DNA from 3 places in the Neobacillus sp. B4I6 genome. Region 2 is predicted to be linked to each of the others. Evidence: predicted binding sites of a transcription regulator. Region 2 holds the regulator's gene; each other region holds the start of a gene.
What was found. The regulator CtsR, encoded in region 2, represses protease genes until heat stress. The targets are predictions, from matches to a motif close to ATGGTCAATAAAGGTCAAACA.
Positions count from the first base shown of each region.

Region 1: a site for CtsR is predicted at 1,419-1,439, ahead of clpB (ATP-dependent chaperone ClpB). Genes of this name have one in related genera too.
Region 3: a site for CtsR is predicted at 2,209-2,229, ahead of clpP (ATP-dependent Clp endopeptidase proteolytic subunit ClpP). Genes of this name have one in related genera too.

Region 1 is NZ_JBNPWB010000002.1:3,557,970-3,561,254, reverse strand. Features, by position in the region: gene QF028_RS19730 (YwiC-like family protein) at 1-73, shown strand, start outside; partial or broken gene QF028_RS19725 (Crp/Fnr family transcriptional regulator) at 135-828, opposite strand; gene QF028_RS19720 (YjzC family protein) at 1,109-1,288, shown strand; gene clpB (ATP-dependent chaperone ClpB) at 1,454-3,285, shown strand, end outside.
Region 2 is NZ_JBNPWB010000002.1:5,106,494-5,109,778, forward strand. Features, by position in the region: gene clpC (ATP-dependent protease ATP-binding subunit ClpC) at 1-174, opposite strand, end outside; gene QF028_RS27450 (protein arginine kinase) at 192-1,262, opposite strand; gene QF028_RS27455 (UvrB/UvrC motif-containing protein) at 1,264-1,812, opposite strand; gene QF028_RS27460 (CtsR family transcriptional regulator) at 1,840-2,301, opposite strand; rRNA gene rrf (5S ribosomal RNA) at 2,819-2,935, opposite strand; rRNA gene QF028_RS27470 (23S ribosomal RNA) at 3,010-3,285, opposite strand, start outside.
Region 3 is NZ_JBNPWB010000002.1:6,174,396-6,177,680, forward strand. Features, by position in the region: gene QF028_RS32520 (gluconeogenesis factor YvcK family protein) at 1-47, shown strand, start outside; gene whiA (DNA-binding protein WhiA) at 96-1,046, shown strand; gene QF028_RS32530 (HPr family phosphocarrier protein) at 1,191-1,448, shown strand; gene clpP (ATP-dependent Clp endopeptidase proteolytic subunit ClpP) at 1,540-2,151, opposite strand; tRNA gene QF028_RS32540 (tRNA-Arg) at 2,355-2,426, shown strand; gene rpoN (RNA polymerase factor sigma-54) at 2,744-3,285, shown strand, end outside.

The sequences.
Region 1 (3,285 bases), 1.5 Mb from region 2:
TGGCATTTACGAAATAATAAATTCAGCTATATTCTTTACGATCATGGCCATTAAAATAATCTTATTAAAATAAAAAAATCGGTCGATATGACCGATTTTTTTGCTTTATTTTAAGTTGTTTGCCAGCAGCAATTCTAATCAACTTTACAGATTTCGGTTGGACAATCTTCACAATCAATTTCCCGTTTTAAATACTCTAAATCATGAATAGTAATTGTTCCTTTATCTATTGACAGGATACCGGCCTTACGTAGATCGCTCAACAAGCGATTTACTACTTCTCTTGATGTACCACAAAAATTGGCTAACTCTTGATTGGTTAGTGGTAATTCAATTAATATTCCTTTATTGGTTTTAATTCCATAACTATTTGTAATTCGAATAAGTGTGGAATAAAGAGCCCCCTTTTTTTCCATGAAGAACCAAATCACGAAACTTGGTTTGTGTTTTTCGATATTGCTGACTCATCCACTTAATGAATTCAAATGAAAGTGCCAGATTTTGTGAGAGTTTTTCCTCAAGCGTGTCTTTCATAATAACGGCTACTTCACCACACTCGACAACACGTGCACTTAATAAATATCTTGAAGAAGGGGAAAATAAGTTTAATTCACCAACAAAATCACCCCACGAGCACATTCTTAACGTAAGTTCTCTTCCGTCAGGGATGATCTTGCTGATTTGAAGAATGCCACTTTGAACAATATACAATTCATCGGCTACAGATCCTTCTTGAAATAAAAAGGTACCTTTTTCAATTTTTTTTATATGGTGAACGGTATCAAAAAGATGGGACAGTGTTACCGGCATTTCTTTTACTGACTGCATACTCATAACCACCTTTAAAGGTACGAATTCAATGCTCATTTGATTTTAAAAAATGACAGTCAAGGTTTAATTTGCTAGATAATACTATAATTATATTGTTAACAAAGAATAATTAGCAACAAATGAGTGATAAGTTCATACAATCGTCAAAAGTTTAAAGAATCTTTGCGTATTTCTTAGGAAATAATGTCGACTAATAAGATAATTTGCAAAAAATTCCAATAATGGGCCGCTAACAAAAAGGTAATAATAAAGATGTAGAAGAGAAGGAGGGAAAAAAATGGGTCAAAATCATCAGTTTAAATCAGGAAAAAAAGCACCTAATAATGGTGTGTATGTTGAAATCGGTGACACGGAAAGCAATGTTAATAATCCCAAAAAAATAAGACTAAAAGCAGGAGATCCATTTCCTGAAACATCAAATGATGAACGTGTTTGGACATATCAGCGGAAACCATAAATAAATAAGGAAAAGGTCATCCATGGGATGGCTTTTTCTTTTGCCTGCGCCTTGCGTTAGTGGGCAATTTTTGCTGTTTTTCTTCTTTGCAAAATTTACTTTTTATATATGAAGTTTTATAATAAATGAAAAGGTCAAAATTGGTCAAAGAGGGTGTGTTAAAAAATGGACATGAATCGAATGACAGAAAGGTTACAAAAGGGGCTAATGGATGCTCAGTCGCTTACTGTCAAAAAAAATCATCAAGAGATTGATGAACCCCATTTGTTTTTATGTTTAATGGATCAAGAAGATAGTCTCATTTCTTCTATATTAGAAAAGTCAGGTATCCCTCCTGAAAAAATTAGCAAGAACCTTAATGAGGCTCTTGCTAAAAAACCAGAGGTTACGGGAAGTGGGGTTGAACAGGGAAAACTTTATATCACAGCCAAGCTGCAAAAACTTTTTGTCAGTGCCGAGGAGTTTGCCAAAAAGTTTTCTGATGAGTATTTATCGGTTGAACATATTCTGTTAGCTGCTGTCTACGCGAAGGATTCAGAAATGCGAAGGCTTTTACAAAACGTTGGAATTCAACCAGACAAAGTTTTGCGAGCAATTAAAGAAATTAGGGGGAACCAAAGAGTGACATCACAAAATCCAGAAGTAGGATACGAAGCACTAAAAAAATATGGACGGGATCTTGTTGCTGAGGTTAAAGAAGGAAAAATGGATCCAGTTATTGGCCGTGATTCTGAAATCCGCAATGTAATTCGGATATTATCAAGGAAAACAAAGAATAATCCTGTTTTAATAGGTGAACCTGGTGTAGGGAAAACTGCAATTGTGGAAGGGTTGGCACAAAGGATAGTTAGGAAAGATGTACCGGAAGGACTCAAAGATAAAACAATTTTCTCATTGGATATGAGTGCGTTAATTGCTGGAGCCAAATTTAGAGGTGAGTTTGAAGAAAGATTGAAAGCAGTCCTAAATGAAATCAAAAAAAGTGAAGGACGAATATTGTTATTTATTGATGAAATTCATACGATCGTAGGAGCCGGTAAGACGGAAGGCGCGATGGATGCAGGTAATATGTTAAAACCAATGCTGGCCCGTGGTGAACTTCATTGTATTGGAGCAACTACTCTAGATGAGCACCGAAAATATATTGAAAAGGATCCAGCGCTTGAACGTAGATTTCAGCAGGTACTGGTTCAAGAACCAAACGTTGAAGATACCATTTCAATCTTAAGAGGGTTAAAAGAACGATATGAAGTGCATCACGGTGTTAAAATTCATGACCATGCTTTGGTTGCTGCAGCCACATTATCTGATCGTTATATCACCGATCGTTTTTTGCCTGATAAAGCAATTGATCTAGTCGATGAGGCTTGTGCTTTAATACGTACTGAAATAGATTCAATGCCTACCGAATTAGATGAGGTAACACGCAGGGTTATGCAATTGGAAATTGAAGAAGCTGCCTTAAGTAAAGAGGTTGATGAGGGGAGCAAGTTGAGGCTGGAGGCACTCCTAAAAGAACTAGCTGATTTAAAAGAAACAGCCAATGAAATGAAGGCAAAATGGCTTCAAGAGAAACAAAGTATACAGAAATTGCAGGAGAAAAGAGAACAACTGGAAAAACTTCGCAGGGAGCTTCAACAAGCTGAAGATAAATACGATTTAAACCGAGCGGCAGAGCTTCGCCACGGTCAGATTCCGTTAGCAGAAAAAGAACTAAAGGAACTCGAAACGGCAACTGCTAAAGACGAACGTTTGCTTCGTGAAGAAGTTACCGGAGAAGAAATCTCCAATATCGTATCAAGATGGACAGGAATACCTCTTTCTAAGCTAGTAGAAGGGGAGAGAGAAAAGCTGTTAAAATTGGAATCCATCCTACACGAAAGAGTCATCGGCCAGAATGAGGCAGTAAATTTAGTGGCAGATGCAGTACTCAGGGCGCGTGCTGGAATTAAGGATCCTAATCGACCAATTGGATCATTTTTATTTTTAGGTCCGAC
Region 2 (3,285 bases):
TTCAGAACCTAAACCAAGTCCATAAAGGGCTTTCGCAGCAATCCCTTCCCCTTCCCGAGTTAACCCCAATAAAATGTGCTCTGTTCCAATATTGTTATGACCAAGACGAATCGCTTCCTCTTGTGCTAAAGCTAGAACTTTCTGCGCTCTTTCAGTAAAACGGCCGAACATCATATTCTCTTCCTCCCCACCTATTTTTCTTGCTCCATTTTTATTCGTTCCCTAATTAATGCTGCCCGTCTGATGTCTCTTTCATGTGGTCTTAATGAACCCCCAGCATATTGCTGTAAGAATCCTGGCTGGGTCAGTATCATTAATTCATTTAAGATTGTCTTAGGCATTTTATCAATATAACCCATATCTATTCCAAGCCGAACATCAGATAAACATCTAGCTGCTTCTTTCGATTCAATAATTCGGCTATTAGATAACACACCTAATGATCTGAACACTCTGTCTTCTAATTGTATGTTCGAAGTTTTTCGTAATGCTTCACGGGCCGACCTTTCTTGTGAAATGAGTTGACTTACAACCCCTCTTAGGTCACGGCCAATGTCCTCTTCTGATTTACCAAGTGTGATCTGATTAGAAATTTGAAATATATTACCTAATGCTTCGCTACCTTCACCATAAATTCCTCTAACAACAAGACCTAATTGGTGAATTGCAGGAATAATTTTATTAATTTGCTGTGTTAACATTAACCCTGGCAAGTGCATCATGACCGAAGCACGGAGACCTGTTCCAACGTTTGTAGGACAACTGGTTAAATAGCCGTGTTTTTCATCAAATGCGTATTGAATATTACTTTCAAGCCAATCATCGATTTCATTCGCAGCATCCAACGCTTCAGATAATTGCAAACCTGGATACAAGCATTGAATCCGGATATGATCCTCTTCATTAATCATAATACTAACTTCTTCATTTTCGGTTAATATAACTGCCCCATATGGTGAATCTTCAGCTAGATGAGGGCTTATTAAATGTTTTTCAACTAATACTCTTTTTTGGAGCGGTTGTAATTCTTCAATTTTCAACAATTCCATTTGGCCAAACTTTTGAATAGGAGACTGTTTTAAAATTTCTTCCATATTTTCAATAATCAATTTTGCTTCTTCATGTGAAAAAAGGGTTGGAAATTTATATGCATCAAAGTTACGAGCCAAACGAATACGGGAGCTAAGGACAATATCTGAATCCGGTCCTTCCGCACTCATCCAGGAGCTGACAGCTTGATTTAGAAATCGCTCAAGCGACATGTTATTCCCCTCCCTCGTGGCTGGCTGCTAAATTTTTCTCCAACTTTCGTATTTCATCACGAATCTCTGCCGCCTTTTCAAATTCTTCATTTTGGATTGATTCCTTTAGATTACTTTTCAATTCTTCAATTTGTTTACGAAGATGGATGCCTCCACCAATTCTCTTCGGTATTTTCCCATTATGTGTCCAGTTCCCACTATGAAGTCGTCTTAAAACTGGTATAAGTTGTTCTTTAAACGCTTCGTAACAATGGGAACATCCAAAGCGGCCTACCTTTAAAAACTGTGGAAAGGTCATTGAACAAGAAGCGCATTGAAGAATCTCCTCCTGGTGGAAGGGACTTTGGCTAGGCTTTTGAAAGTTCGGATCAATATTTAATAATCCTGCTAATAAATTATTAAAAGCAAAACCAGATTCCCCATTAAAAATGAACATTTCTCCCTTTTCCTGAGCACACTTTTCACAAAGATGTACTTCAGTCTTTTCACCATTAATGATTTTTGTAAAATGAAGCGCTGCAGGTCTTTGATTACATTCTTGGCAAATCATACTTTCACCTCTTACTCAGAAAAAAATTTATTTATATTTTAAAGATGTTAACATCGCTTTTAGCATTCTTGCTCTTAATTCATCTCGGTATGGAAGATCAATATAAAGAACGGAACGATCGATTACACTTAACATAATTTTCGCTTCCCGCTGTGAAATAATTTCTTCTTGTACGAGCCTTAAAATGACATCTTCTGCACTCGTTTGACTAACCCTGCCTTGTATTAGTGAGAGCAATTGATCAATTAAATGGGCCAAGTCATGGGATTGAACCTTCATAATCCTTATATACCCGCCACCGCCCCGTTTACTCTCCACAATATATCCTCTTTCAATTGTAAAACGGGTATTGATTACATAATTTATTTGAGATGGTACACATTGAAATTTATCAGCGATTTCACTTCGTTTAATTTCAACAAGATCCTTTTCACTTAATTCCAATACTTGTTTAAGATATTTTTCAATAATATCAGAGATGTTTCTCATCTTCCCACCCCCATTCTCTGACTTTGACTATATTTGACTAAATTATACTGAATTTTTTATGTAGATGCAACGATTCACTACTAATGATTTTCTCCAAATCTCGCTATTGTGAAACCTACATTAGTTAAAATATGTAGGGGTGGGGTGGTTGAATAAAAATGAGAACACAAAAAAGACAACCTTTTTGGCTGTCTTTGATTTGTATTTGGGAATGACCCTTTTATCAGTAACCTTTTGTCATTTAGAGCATTTACGATAGACATTTTCCCTGTTTACTTGTGGAGTCTTGTCCTTCGGAAGCCCTCCGATAGACATTTTCCCTGTTCACTTGTGCAGTTTTGTCCTTCGGACCCTCTCCGATAGACATTTTCCTTGTTCACTTGCGAGGTTTTGTCCTTCGGAACCCCTCCGATGGACATTTTACTCATTAACGGGCATGGTAAAACCCTAATCTTCTAACACTAAACAAGTTTCTCCTCATAGCAAAAAGACAACCATTTCTGGTTGTCTTAGATTTGCCTGGCAACGTCCTACTCTCACAGGGACGCGTGTCCCAACTACCATCGGCGCTGAGAAGCTTAACTTCCGTGTTCGGTATGGGAACGGGTGTGGCCTTCTCGCCATTGCTGCCAGACTATTTAATTGAGGAATCATTCCCTCAAAACTAGATAATGCAGAAGAAGTTGTAAAATGAGTATGCCTTATAAATTGGTTAAGTCCTCGAACGATTAGTATCAGTCAGCTCCACATGTTACCACGCTTCCACCTCTGACCTATCAACCTGATCATCTTTCAGGGTTCTTACTAGCTTGCGCTATGGGAAATCTCATCTTGAGGGGGGCTTCATGCTTAGATGCTTTCAGCACTTATCCCGTCCGCACATAGCTACCCAGCGATGCCCTTGGCAGAACAACTGGTACACCAGCGGTGCGTCCATCCCGGTCCTCTCGTACTAAGGACAGCTCCTCTCAAATTTCCTGCGCC
Region 3 (3,285 bases), 1.1 Mb from region 2:
TATATAATTTGCTTTTAATTGAAACCAAAAAGCGTTATGAAACGTAAATATAGTACTTACTAAAAACGCTTTGTTTTTTTAAGGGGGGTGAAGGGATGTCTTTCGCTTCGGAAACGAAAAAAGAATTAACTAACTTGGAAGTGAAAACGTGCTGCATTCAAGCAGAACTATCCGCTTTAATCCGGATGAATGGTTCCCTTTCATTCTCAAATCGTAAGTTAGTTGTTGATATTCAAACCGAAAATGCTGCGATTGCCAGAAGAATCTACACATTATTAAAAAAGAGTTACGATGTCCAGGTAGAGTTGCTTGTTCGGAAAAAGATGCGTCTGAAAAAGAACAACGTCTATATTGTCCGATTATCCCATCTGGCTAAAGAAATTCTCGAGGATACAAAAATTATTGGTGAGGGTTTTACCATCATCCATGATATTTCACCAGAGCTTGTAAAAAAGAAATGTTGTAAGCGTTCTTATCTACGCGGTGCATTTCTAGCTGGCGGTTCCGTCAATAACCCGGAAACATCTTCGTATCATTTGGAAATTTTTTCGCTCTATAAAGAACATAATGACTCTTTATGCGAATTGATGAATACATTTGGACTAAATAGCAAAACTCTCGAGCGCAAAAAAGGTTATATCAACTATTTAAAAGAAGCAGAAAAGATTACCGAGTTTTTAAATGTTGCAGGTGCCCATAATGCCCTTCTTCGCTTCGAAGACGTAAGGATTGTTCGAGATATGCGGAATTCAGTCAATCGTCTCGTAAACTGTGAGACCGCCAACCTTAATAAAACGATCGGTGCTTCGATTCGGCAGGTCGAGAATATCCGCTACATCAATGCAACGGTCGGGCTGCAAATTTTACCAGAAAAATTGAGAGAAATTGCAGAACTCCGTTTGAATTATACGGACGTGACCCTTAAGGAATTGGGGGAAATGGTTTCCGGTGGTGCGATCAGTAAATCAGGGATTAATCATCGCTTGAGAAAAATTGATGCGATTGCTGAGAAATTGCGTGCAGGGGATATGGTTACTCGAGAGTAGATTATCCTATAGTACAATAACATAGGTATAAGATAACATGTGAAAGACATAACATGTATCGAGTGAAGACTTACCTGAAGATAATAATTATGTACAAAGCTCCAAGAAAAATAGAGTAAAAAAACCATGAGGAGGAATTGTGTAATGTTAGTGAAACAAGTGGAAGTAAAATTAAAAACGGGTCTTCAAGCACGACCTGCGGCTCTTTTTGTTCAGGAAGCCAACCGATTTTCTGCAGATATTTTCCTTGAGAAGGATGGCAAGAAAGTAAATGCAAAGAGCATAATGGGCTTAATGAGCTTGGCTGTTGGCTCAGGTGTCATGATTGATATAGTAGCAGATGGCGATGATGAAGCATCTGCTATTGAAGCGTTAGCTGATTTTATCCAAAAAGAACATTGATCTGAAAGAGGACCGGAGCCAATTGGAACCGGCCTTTTTTGGTTATTAGCAAAAAAAAGCAACCGGCTGGATGCCGATTGCTTCTTTGTACTTATTTGTTTTTATTTTTCTCATCTTCGATTAAATTACGAGTGATGATATGGTCGATTAGACCATATTCTTTTGCACGTTCTGCTGTCATGAAGTTGTCGCGGTCTGTATCTTTGCTGATTACTTCAAGCGACTGTCCAGTCCGTTCTGCTAAAATTCCATTTAATTTTTCGCGAAGGAAAAGGATACGCTTTGCAGCAATTTCGATTTCAGTTGCTTGTCCTTGTGCACCGCCTAGTGGCTGGTGAATCATGACTTCAGCATTTGGAAGCGCATAACGCTTGCCTTTTTCACCTGCTGCCAGTAAGAATGCACCCATGGATGCAGCCATACCGATACAAATAGTTTGTACCTTTGGTTTGATGAATTGCATTGTATCAAAAATAGCCATACCTGCGGTGATGCTGCCGCCTGGGCTGTTGATATATAAAGAAATATCTTTTTCAGGGTTATCCGCTTCAAGGAATAATAATTGTGCAACAATGCTGTTAGCCACATGGTCATCGATCGCACTACCAAGCATAATAATCCGGTCTTTTAACAGACGGGAATAAATGTCATAAGCACGCTCGCCCCGGTTTGTTTGTTCAATAACTGTAGGGATCAAATTCATTTTTCTTCCTCCTTTGATTGTAAAGATAAAAGTAATATGTATAGTTATCATACACTGATGGTCAATAAAGGTCAAACAATACCTCTTTAAAAATGTTCGACAACTTTCCCTAATTCAGCATAACCATTTCTGACTATTTTAAACAATTCTTTGCTTGCAATGTGACGGAACCTGGCATATAATATGTAAGTCGCAACAATTTAGCGCTCGTGGTGCAACGGATAGCACGTAAGCCTCCGAAGCTTAAAATGTGAGTTCGATTCTCGCCGAGCGCATCATGAAAGCCTCCTGTTTTTTAAAACAGGAGGCTTTTTATTTTGAAAAAGAGTTCAGGTTTTCCAATAAAAGGTTAATTGCATAAAACCCTTCCAAAATGGCACAAAACATGCTCGAAATGGCACAAAACCTTTCCAAAATGGCTCATAAAATGGAAAATCGGCACAAATCCACCGGAAATCGGGACACAAACAAAACTTCATCCAAAAACCACTTAGCTTTATTCCTCAAAAAGGCTTACTTCCATCCTCGAATATCATTTTCTAATACCCGAAATTCCCTCTTTCGTGTAAAATAGAAAACAGGGGGGATACGAATGAACTTGAAGGCCGGTTTATGGCAGCAGCAAACATTAAAATTGGCGATGACACAGGAGCTATCGCAGGCCATTGCATTGTTGCAGTACTCTGCCCATGAGTTAACTGCTTTTTTAGAAGATAAGGCACTTGAAAATCCCCTATTGCAGGTTGAAAATGGCAATATCAAGCCAATGAATCCGCTCATTGACCGTAATCGTCGCAAACACCAAAAAGCGGAAAAGGACTGGATTGATCAAATAGCTGACAAACCATTTTCGCTTGAAGATTATTTACTGTCTCAATTAAAAATAACGAACCTATCGGTGGAACAATTAAGTGTAATACGCCATCTTATCCAAAATTTAGATGAAAACGGTTACTTTCTTGGGGACCTTAGCGAAATCGCCCAAAACCTAAGGGTAATGGAAGATTCAGTTGAAGAATGCTTGGCCATTATCCAAACACTGGAGCCAGCAGGCATCGGGGCAAGGAACCTTCAAGAGTGCCTATTGATGCAAATTTATTATCTAAATCCAGATAACGAACTAGCGCAAAACAT